Regions from separate parts of the Rhodoferax sp. PAMC 29310 genome, predicted to be linked through region 1. Evidence: predicted binding sites of a transcription regulator. Region 1 holds the regulator's gene; each other region holds the start of a gene.
What was found. Region 1 encodes sigma-54, which starts transcription at its own class of promoters, with help from an activator protein. Its sites were predicted from a motif close to TGGCANGNAANCTGCTTT; they were not measured.

Region 1 (3,277 bases):
GGGTCGTACAAGGGCAGCAGGTCATCCTCACCCTCGGCCCAGCCGCTGGCGGCAATCATGGCGGCTGCCAGGGTTTCCTTCAAAGGCGCATCACCCTTGTCCTCGCGCCAGCCGCGCTTGAATAGCGGTTCGCCGGAAGTATCCAGGTACAAAGAGCAGCTGTCAGTGGTCAAGTGCACGTAAATGCGGGCATCTGGCCACTGGGTATTCACATCGGGGCGCACGCCATTGGCGGCTACGCGGAAACGGTCACACACGGCATCTTTCACCTTCAGTGCCGCAAAGTTGAGGGAGGTGAGCGGGCTGTGCTGGGCTGTGACTGCGATCTTGATGCTTTCCTTGGGCGTGAACCAGCGCTCCCACTCGACCTCGCTGGCCGCGCGGTACAGGTCCTGCTCGCTGCGGTACTCGGTGTACGACAGCAAGACCAGTACCCGCTGGGCCAGGCGGCTGTAGAGATTGAGCAACATGGCGTGCGACCATGAGGTGCGCACCGCGACGCCGCCGCGCTGCTTGGTTGCGCAGCCCGGGGGCAGGCCGGTTATGCGAAGCACCTCGGGCAGTAATAGGTCTTCAACGCCTGCGGCGCAGGGTAAAAATAATTGCAATTGGTTCACGTCGTTTTCCTATGACAGGTTTATTGTTCTGGGGCGCAAGCGATGCTCCGCTAATCTCCGGTGCCCGTAGGTCTGGTGGGACGGGGCCGGACAGCGATTTACAGGTCTTTTCGCAGCGAGGCGGGGGCAATTCGCAGCCCTTCCCGGTACTTGGCCACGGTGCGGCGAGCGCAATCAATGCCCTGCTCTTTGAGCATCTCGGAGATCTGATTGTCGCTGAGGGGCTTCTTCAGATTTTCGGCACTGATGAACTGCTTGATCAGCGCCCGCACTGCCGTGCTGGAAGCATTGCCCCCACTGTCGGTCCCCAAGCCGGAGCCGAAGAAGAATTTCAACTCAAAAGTGCCGAATGGCGTGGCCATGTATTTGGCAGTGGTCACACGGCTGATGGTGGACTCGTGCAAGCCCAGTTCGTCTGCAATTTCCCGTAGCACAAGCGGGCGCATGGCCAGTTCGCCATGCATGAAAAAGCTCTTTTGGCGCTCCACAATGGCGTTGCTCACCCGCAAAATCGTGTCGAAACGCTGCTGGATATTTTTGATGAACCAGCGCGCTTCCTGCAGACGCTGTTGCAGCGCCGCATAGTTGGACGCCTCGGTGCCGCCACCCCGGTGTTGCTTGAGTGCGTTGGCATAGATGTCATGCACCCGCAGGCGAGGCATCACGTCGGCGTTGAGGCGAACCCTGAACTGCGCCTGCGATCCGTTGCCCACTTGAGTGACGATGACGTCCGGCACCACGATATTGCGCTCTACATCGGCAAACCGGCGTCCGGGTTTGGGCTCCAGATGCCCAATCAGTGCGATCCCCTCACGAATGGCCGCATCCGGCACACCGCACAATTGCACCAAACGCTTGATGTCACGCCGCGCCAAAACATCCATCGGCTGCGCACAGATGCGCAGGGCCACCGCCACCGTTCTCGCCTGGGCCAACTTGATGTCGTCTTGACTCTGCAAAGCTTTCAGTTGAAGCGTCAAACACTCGGCCAAACCCCGTGCACCCACTCCCACAGGCTCCAATGTTTTAAGCAAGGACAGCGCAACGGTGAAGTGGTGCAGCATTTGCTCCCGCTCTTCAAGGTCATCGCCGGTCAAGCCGTCAACCAACTCAGCCAACGCCTCTTCCAGGTAACCGTCGTCGTTCAGCGACTCAATCAGGAAACGCAGGGCGGCGCCATCTTCTTCACTCAGGTGCAAAGCCAGGGCCTGCCGGTGCAAATGGCTTTGCAGCGACTCCTGGCTGCGCGCCAGTTCGGTCACATCGGCATCACTGTCACCATCCAGGTTGTTGCCGTGGGCCTTGGCCTCGCCCCCCCACTCGCCATCATCGGGCGCCATGGAAGCACTGCCGTCGCCGTCCCAGCTCTGCCCGTCGTCTGCCGACAGGGGCGACAATTCGGCATCGGTTTCGCTGCTCACCCGGACTTCCGCAGTGAACTCGGCAGGAGCATGCGCGCCGGCTTCCACATCCAGATCCTCATTGCGGACCGGTGCATCGGCTTGTGCCAGTCCAAATTCTTCGCGTGGCGGCTCTTCTGCGCTCACCTCCAAAAACGGGTTTTCGTCCAGCATTTGCTCGACTTCCTGGCTCATTTCCAGCGTCGACAGCTGCAACAGCCGGATGGACTGCTGCAATTGCGGCGTCAGCGACAGGTGCTGGGAAACACGAAGGGACAGGCCAGGCTTCATCGCCCCCCCCACCGTTCAGGACAGGCCAACGTCCGCGAGGCGGCACGCCTGTGGAAAGCAATCAGTAGGTAAGGAAGGGATAGACAGTGCACCCGGCTCACATTCTGAAATGTTCGCCGAGGTACACCCGGCGAACATTGGCGTCGTTGACGATCTCGGCAGGCTTGCCTTGGGCCAGCACACTGCCGTCACTGATGATGTAGGCGTGGTCGCAAATGCCCAGGGTTTCCCGCACGTTGTGGTCAGTGATGAGCACCCCCAGCCCACGCTCTTTCAGGAAACTGATAATTCGCTGAATCTCGATCACGGCGATGGGATCAATCCCGGCAAAGGGCTCATCCAGAAGAATAAACCGGGGTTGCGTTGCCAAGGCGCGCGCGATCTCGACCCGCCGGCGCTCACCACCAGACAGCGCCAATGCCGCCGAGCCACGCAGATGATCCACCCGCAAGTCTTGCAACAATTCGGTGAGTCGTTTTTCGATTTCCGGCTTGCTCAGCGGTCGACCGGCGTCATCGCGCTGCAACTCCAGCACGGCGCGCACGTTATCTTCCACGTTGAGCTTGCGAAAAATAGAGGCTTCCTGAGGCAAATAGCTCAAGCCCATGCGTGCCCGTCGGTGAATGGGCATGTGGCCCACCGACTGCCCGTCAATGGTGATGTCACCCGCGCTGGCGTGCACCAAGCCCACAATCATGTAGAACGAGGTAGTCTTGCCGGCACCATTGGGGCCCAGCAAACCCACCACTTCACCTTTTCTGACGACCAAGGACACGTCTTTGACCGCTTGACGCCCGCCATAAAACTTCTGCAGATGGCTGACTTCCAGTCGACTTTCGCCGCTGGCCGCCTCCAGGCGAGAAGGTGTCTCGGTGATGGCCTCCGGGGTACTCACTTCTTGTCCGTCCCCATCGTGGTGGTCGAACGAAGTGCGGGCACCAGCGGTGCCAAGGCACCTTTCGGCGTGCC
Region 2 (3,277 bases), 1.5 Mb from region 1:
GTCGGCGGACGCCACGGCCTGGTTCAAGGCCGCAATGCGGGCATCAGAATCACCGACTGACAAGGCTTTTGCCTCCTCAGCCGTTATCGAATATGCAGAGCCAGCTATTAAAAGCATAGCAATAGCCGTCAATCGGATCAATCGTTGAAGCATCGACAGACTCAGGTTGGGGTTGGGATGCAGAGGCATCCATCGAGAAAGCTGCCACCCGCACCGGGGTGGGGGTGGCAGCCAGGGTGTGACAGTGTTCGACTTACTTTTTTATTTCTTCACAGGCTCGTCAGGCTTGCCAGCATTGCCTTCGATGTACGGACTCCAAGGCTTGGCCTTGACGGGGCCCGGTGTCTTCCAGACCACATTGAACTGGCCGTCCGCACGAATCTCGCCAATGAACACCGACTTGTGCAGGTGGTGGTTCTTCTCGTCCATCTTGCTCACAATGCCGCTCGGCGCCTTGAAGGTTTGACCGGCCATGGCGGCAATGACCTTGTCCACGTCGGTGGACTTGGCTTTTTCAACCGCTTGCTTCCACATGTTGATGCCGATGTAGGTGGCTTCCATGGGGTCATTGGTCAAAGGCTTGTCGGCGCCGGGCAGATTTTTGGCTTTGGCGTAGGCCGACCATTTGGCGATGAACTCGGTATTGGCTGGGTTTTTGATCGACTGGAAATAGTTCCATGCCGCCAAATGGCCCACTAAAGGCTTGGTGTCGACACCGCGTAACTCTTCTTCACCTACGCTGAAGGCAACCACTGGCACGTCTTTGGCTTTCAGGCCAGCGTTGCCCAGTTCTTTGTAGAACGGCACGTTGGAGTCGCCATTGATGGTGGACACCACGGCCGTCTTGCCACCCGCGGAGAACTTCTTGATGTCAGCCACGATGGTCTGGTAATCAGAGTGGCCAAACGGGGTGTATTTCTCTTCGATGTCCTTGTCGGCCACCCCTTTGCTCTTCAGGTAGGCGCGCAGAATCTTGTTGGTGGTGCGGGGGTAGACATAGTCGGTGCCCAGCAAGACCCAGCGCTTGGCGCCGCCGCCGTCTTTGCTCATCAGGTAGTCCACCGCAGGAATGGCTTGCTGATTGGGCGCCGCACCGGTGTAAAACACGTTTTTGGATAACTCTTCACCCTCGTACTGCACGGGGTAGAACAACAAGCCGTTGAGCTCTTCCAGCACCGGCAACACGGACTTGCGGGAGACGCTGGTCCAGCAGCCAAAAATCACATCGACCTTGTCCTGGGTGAGCAATTGCTTGGTTTTCTCGGCAAACAGCGGCCAGTTGGAGGCAGGGTCAACGATGACCGGCTCCAGCTTTTTGCCTAGCAGGCCGCCCTTGGCGTTGATCTCTTCAATGGCCATGAGCACGGTGTCTTTCAACACCGTCTCGGAAATGGCCATGGTGCCCGAGAGGCTGTGCAAGATGCCGACCTTGATGGTGTCTGCGGCAAACGCGGGGACTGCCGACAATCCGCTGAGCGCAACCGCCGCAGTGAGTGCCTTGAGCGTAAAACGACGTGAATGGGAACTTGACATGGGGACCTTCCTGAGTTGATGAGCCTGTTTCGTGCCACCGTCACCGCCTGGTCGGACAGATTGGGGGACACGATGGGTCAACTTTAGGGGAGCACACCGTTTTGGGAAATACGCCGTGTGGCGTACAAGCCGGCCTGAAGCGAGCTCAGCCCGTTCAGATGCGGGGTCAGCCCGGTGGTGACTCAATCTCCAGGTCGGCTATTTGAACCTTGAGTTGGTCCAGTGCGGTGGACAGGCTCGCGGCCTCCTCACTGTCAGCAGCCTCCATCTGAGTTTCCAGGCTTTGCTGCATCGCCTTGAGGTCACGGCGTGCTTTGGCTCGTTGCCCGGCCTCCTCGGCTTTGTCAAAAACGACCTGCTCGGCTTTTGACTCCTCTGAGGCAGGCGCGGACTTGCTCATTGGTTCAGGCAATACCGCACGCCCCTCTGGCACCACGCGCTGGGCCATGAAGGTCGGCGACATGATTTCTATTCCTGCGCCGTGCAGCACGTCAAGGACCTGGCGGTTGAGCCGGGAACGCGCGCTCAGCATATTGCCCACTTCCAGCAGCAAACCGCTGACCCGGTAGGTGATTGAAAAATTGCCCAACTCCAGCACCTGACTGAACGGGTCCTCCAACCCAATCTCCGTGGCGGCCTGCAATAGCAAGGGCTCCACCTTGGCGTGGTGCACGTCGTAGCCCAGCGAGAGTGTGGCCGACACAATGGCGCCAGACGAACGAACCACCGTGATCGGGTTGGCCATCAAGTAAGAATTGGACAGTGACACCAGTTCGCGTTGCTCGGTCTGGATTTCGACGTCAAAAATACCGCGCTCGGCCACCCGACCAAAGTGATCACCTACGCGCACAAAGTCTCCCGTGTGAAAGGACTGGGTCATCCGCAGCACCACCCCAGCCATCAGATTAGCCAATACTGTGGTGGACGAAAATGCAAGCGCACCGGACACCAGAATGCCCACCAGACCGATCACCTGATTGCGGGTGCTGTCACTGACCGGCAAGGCAATGGCCACGGCCACCGCGCTGGCCACCGTCAAGCCCAACATGAAAAACTGGCGCGGAAACCTGCGCTCATTCCCCATGTCCCGGTGGCGGCCCAGCAGGAAGCGATGGGCCAGCGTCAACACCAGGGCGACACCCGCAAGGGTGACCAACAGGGGCGCCGCGGTCTGAAAATAGTTCATCAAAGAGGTCATGGACTGATTGTGCTCGGAGCCAGTCTTGGCGCCAAGACTATCAACAACATTGATCGTTAGGGGCCGCCGTGAAGACGAGAAGTTTCCCTCGACGGCTCGAATATTTAATTGATGATAGTTTGATAGCCCCACGGGCGATGGGCTGGACCCGGTCAACGCGGCGTTTACCGTGCTGCCGGGTGGCAGCCCTAGCGCCAGAAGATCAGCCAATCACTCGATCACTTCTGGCCATGCGGTATGAAACCATTGCCCGGCGGGCTTGTCCACACGCTCATAGGTGTGCGCACCAAAGAAGTCGCGCTGCGCCTGCAGCAGGTTGGCGCTCAAGCGCTCGGTTCGCAGGCTATCAAAGTAGCTCAACGACGCGCTAAAGGCCGGCACCGGAATACCGTGGCTGGCGGCCAGCGCCACCACTTCGCGCCAGGCCTGCTGGTTGGTGTTGAGCAGGTTTTTGAAAAAGGGCGCCAGCATCAGGTGGGGCAACGTCGGGTCGGCTCGGTAGGCCTCAGTGATGTGATTGAGGAAGCGCGCGCGGATGATGCAACC
Region 3 (3,277 bases), 2.0 Mb from region 1:
CCTCGTCCGGCATGGCGGCGGCCTTGTTGTGGCCTTCATGGCCGGTGTCGCCAATATTGCTTTCGCCGAACATCAGCTTGTCACGGATGTCGCTCACGCTGCGGCCATCGCGCAGCAGCTTGAAGTAGTAGCTTCCGTCCACCGTGTCGCCATACAGGCAGGCGCCAATCAGCTTGTCGTCTTTGAGCACCAGTTTTTTGTAGACGCCACCAAAGGGGTCGCTCATCACGATCTCTTCCGTGCCTTCGCCGCCCATGAATTCGCCCGCGCTGAACAGGTCAATGCCGGTGACTTTCAGCTTGGTGGACGTAAGCGAGCCCTGGTAGCGGCCAGTGCCGAACTGCGCCAAGTGGTTGGCCGCCACTTTGGCCTGCTCAAACAGGGGCGCGACCAGGCCGTAGGCAATGCCGCGGTGGGCAGCGCATTCGCCCACCGAGTAGATGCGGGCATCGGTGATGGTCTGCATGGTGTCGTTCACCACGATGCCTTTGTTGCAGTGCAGGCGAATTTTCTCGGCCAGCTCAGTGTTGGGTCGAATGCCGACGGCCATGACCACCAGATCGGCTGGCACCTCGGTACCGTCCTTGAACTTGATGGCGCTGACGCGCTGGCCGTTGTCTCCACCGCCGCCCACCAACTCCTGGGTTTGCGCGCCCATCAAAAACCGCAGACCACGGCTTTCCAGTGATTTTTGCAGCAGCTTGCCCGCCACACTGTCCAACTGACGTTCCATGAGGGTTGGCATCACATGCACCACACTCACCGTCATGCCGCGCAGCATCAGTCCGTTGGCCGCTTCCAGCCCCAGCAGGCCACCGCCAATGACCACTGCGTGTTTGTATTTGGTGGCCGCGTCGATCATGGCGTTGGTGTCGGCAATGTCACGGTAGGCAATCACGCCTTCCAAATCTTTGCCCGGCAGGGGCAGTATGAAAGGGTTGGAGCCGGTGCACATCAGCAAGCGGTCGTATTCCGCTTCTGTGCCGTCCTCAGAGCGCACGATGCGGTTCACGCGGTCCACCGACACCACTTTTTTGCCGGCGTGCAGGGTGATGTGGTTGTCTGAGTACCACTCCCAGCTGTTGAGCACGATCTCGTCCAGCGTTTGCTCACCGGCGAGCACCGGGCTGAGCAAAATGCGGTTGTAGTTGGGGTGGGGTTCGGCGCCGAACACCGTGATGTCATACAGCTCGGGGGCGACCTTGAGGAGCTCCTCCAACGTGCGGACACCTGCCATGCCATTGCCAACCATAACCAATTTCGATTTTTTCATCGTGCTGCTCCAGTTGCGATTCGTCGGCGTGCAGGGCGTTTGCATATGCCTGCCCGCCAAATGGGGTTGAGAAAACGGATCCGTCGAAGCTGCGGCCCACAGGGGCGCACAGTCGGCTTGAGCTCTCAAAAACAGGACGCACGTCGTTGCGCGTCAACCCTGGAGCGCTTTGGCTCAGGCAGGGCGCATCGTCACGCCCGATATTGACTAAGCAAGCGTCGTGCCAAAGTTGACTGCCGATTTCGGTGCACGCGAGCACCACGATGTTGCTAGTGGCGCGCGAATTGCTTGTGGTGCACCCTGTTTACCCTTTTTCCTGGATTTTTATGACGAGCGCGTTGGTACATCTGAATGGCAGTCCCGGCTCCACCCTGGCGTTCGACCTGGAGTCAGCCGGCATCCATGTGATTTGCGTCACGGTTGAGCGCCAGAATTTTGTACGCGACGTGGTGCAGCACGCGCCGGACCTGGTGGTGGTCGAAGACGCATTGCCGGACGACTCGCTGTTCAAAGCGACCCAGTCCATTGCCGAGATATCCCCCCGTCCAGTGGTCGTGTTCACCAACGACAGCGATGCCGAGCACATTGTTCGTGCGGTTCAATCCGGCATTCACGCCTATGTGGTGAACAGCTATGCGCCGCAGCGTTTGCGCTATCTGGCACAGATGGCGCTGGCGCGTTTTCGCCATGAGCAGGCCTTGCGCAACGAGCTGCGCGATGTCACCAGCCGCTTTGAAGAACGAAAAATGGTGGACCGCGCCAAGGGCATCCTCATGCGCGCCCGGCAGGTCTCAGACGACGACGCGTTTCAGATTCTGCGCACCGCCTCCATGCACAGCCACCAGCGGCTGGGCCAAGTGTCGCAGCAGATCATCCAGTCTGCACGGTTTGCCGAGTCGGTGAACCGGGCGGGGCAGCTGCGCATGCTATCGCAGCAAATCATCAAGCTGGTGTTGCTCCAGTTGGCTGGGATTGACGCGCCAGCCCAGCAGCAGCGTTTGAAAGAAGCCACGCTGCGCATTGACGGCACCTTGGTGCATTTGGGAAAAACGCTGTCCAAACCCACCTACGGTGACTTGCGGGCGCAGGTGTTGCTGACTTGGGCCCGCCTCAAAGCCGCGCTTCAGGCCACGCCCCGTGCCGACCAGATGACCTACGTAGACGAGTTGGCGGAGCTGCTACTGCAAGAGGCCGAGCGCCTGACGACCAGTCTGGAAAACGCGGGTTCCGTGTCGCCTTTGCAGGTCCTAAACGTGGCGGGTCGCCAGCGCATGTTGTCGCAGCGCTACGCCAAATACGCCTTGCTTCAAGTGCTGGGCGGTGCGGACGTGAAGTTGCGCTGCGAATCAGGCATGGCGGCGGCGAGAACGAGTTTTGAGCAGTCTTTGCAGTACCTCGACTCCATTCCCCTGAGCACCCCGGAGATCCGCAACGCCTTGGAGGCATCTGGCAAGGGCTGGCTGCAGTTGCTGGCGGGTGCGGCTGAAGCGAACCAGCCGGGCGGCCAAGATCGCGTGGCACTGGCCAGTGAGGAGTTGCTGGAGCTGTTCGAGCAGCTGTCGGGCCATTACGAGCGCAGCATGCAGATGCTGGGCGGATGACTTGTGCGACACCGGTGCACCATTTTGGGCGTGTTTACCGTGGGTATTGGTGCATGGCGTTTGAACTAGACATTGGTTGTACCTCGCGCGCGGGCCTCAAGGAAGTCAACGAAGACTTTTGTGGCGCCATGTTGCCCGAGCCGGGCAGCGCAGACATGGGGGCGATTGCTGCCATCGCCGATGGTGTCAGCACCGGAGGCAAGGGCCGCGAGGCGGCGCAAACGACGGTCATCAGCCTGCTGCGTGATTACTACGGCACACCCGCCACCTGGGATGCCACGGTGGCGCTGGACCGCATCATTTCGGCTCAAAACCGTTGGCTGGCTGGCATCAACCAGCGCCGCCAACCAGCCATGGGCCTGACCACACTCACGGCTTTGGTGTTGCGGGGCCAGTCTTACAC

Region 2: a site for sigma-54 is predicted at 1,553-1,570, ahead of urtA (urea ABC transporter substrate-binding protein). Genes of this name have one in related genera too.
Region 3: a site for sigma-54 is predicted at 1,482-1,499, ahead of nirB (nitrite reductase large subunit NirB). Genes of this name have one in related genera too.

The regions. Positions count from the first base shown of each region.
Region 1 covers NZ_CP072852.1:3,696,479-3,699,755, reverse strand. The annotation lists gene J8G15_RS17185 (class I SAM-dependent RNA methyltransferase) at 1-617, opposite strand, end outside; gene rpoN (RNA polymerase factor sigma-54) at 716-2,308, opposite strand; gene lptB (LPS export ABC transporter ATP-binding protein) at 2,406-3,203, opposite strand; gene lptA (lipopolysaccharide transport periplasmic protein LptA) at 3,200-3,277, opposite strand, start outside.
Region 2 covers NZ_CP072852.1:2,188,524-2,191,800, forward strand. The annotation lists gene urtB (urea ABC transporter permease subunit UrtB) at 1-153, opposite strand, end outside; gene urtA (urea ABC transporter substrate-binding protein) at 262-1,533, opposite strand; gene J8G15_RS09940 (mechanosensitive ion channel domain-containing protein) at 1,700-2,731, opposite strand; gene gndA (NADP-dependent phosphogluconate dehydrogenase) at 2,942-3,277, opposite strand, start outside.
Region 3 covers NZ_CP072852.1:1,683,552-1,686,828, reverse strand. The annotation lists gene nirB (nitrite reductase large subunit NirB) at 1-1,273, opposite strand, end outside; gene J8G15_RS07695 (type IV pili methyl-accepting chemotaxis transducer N-terminal domain-containing protein) at 1,600-2,874, shown strand; gene J8G15_RS07690 (bifunctional protein-serine/threonine kinase/phosphatase) at 2,928-3,277, shown strand, end outside.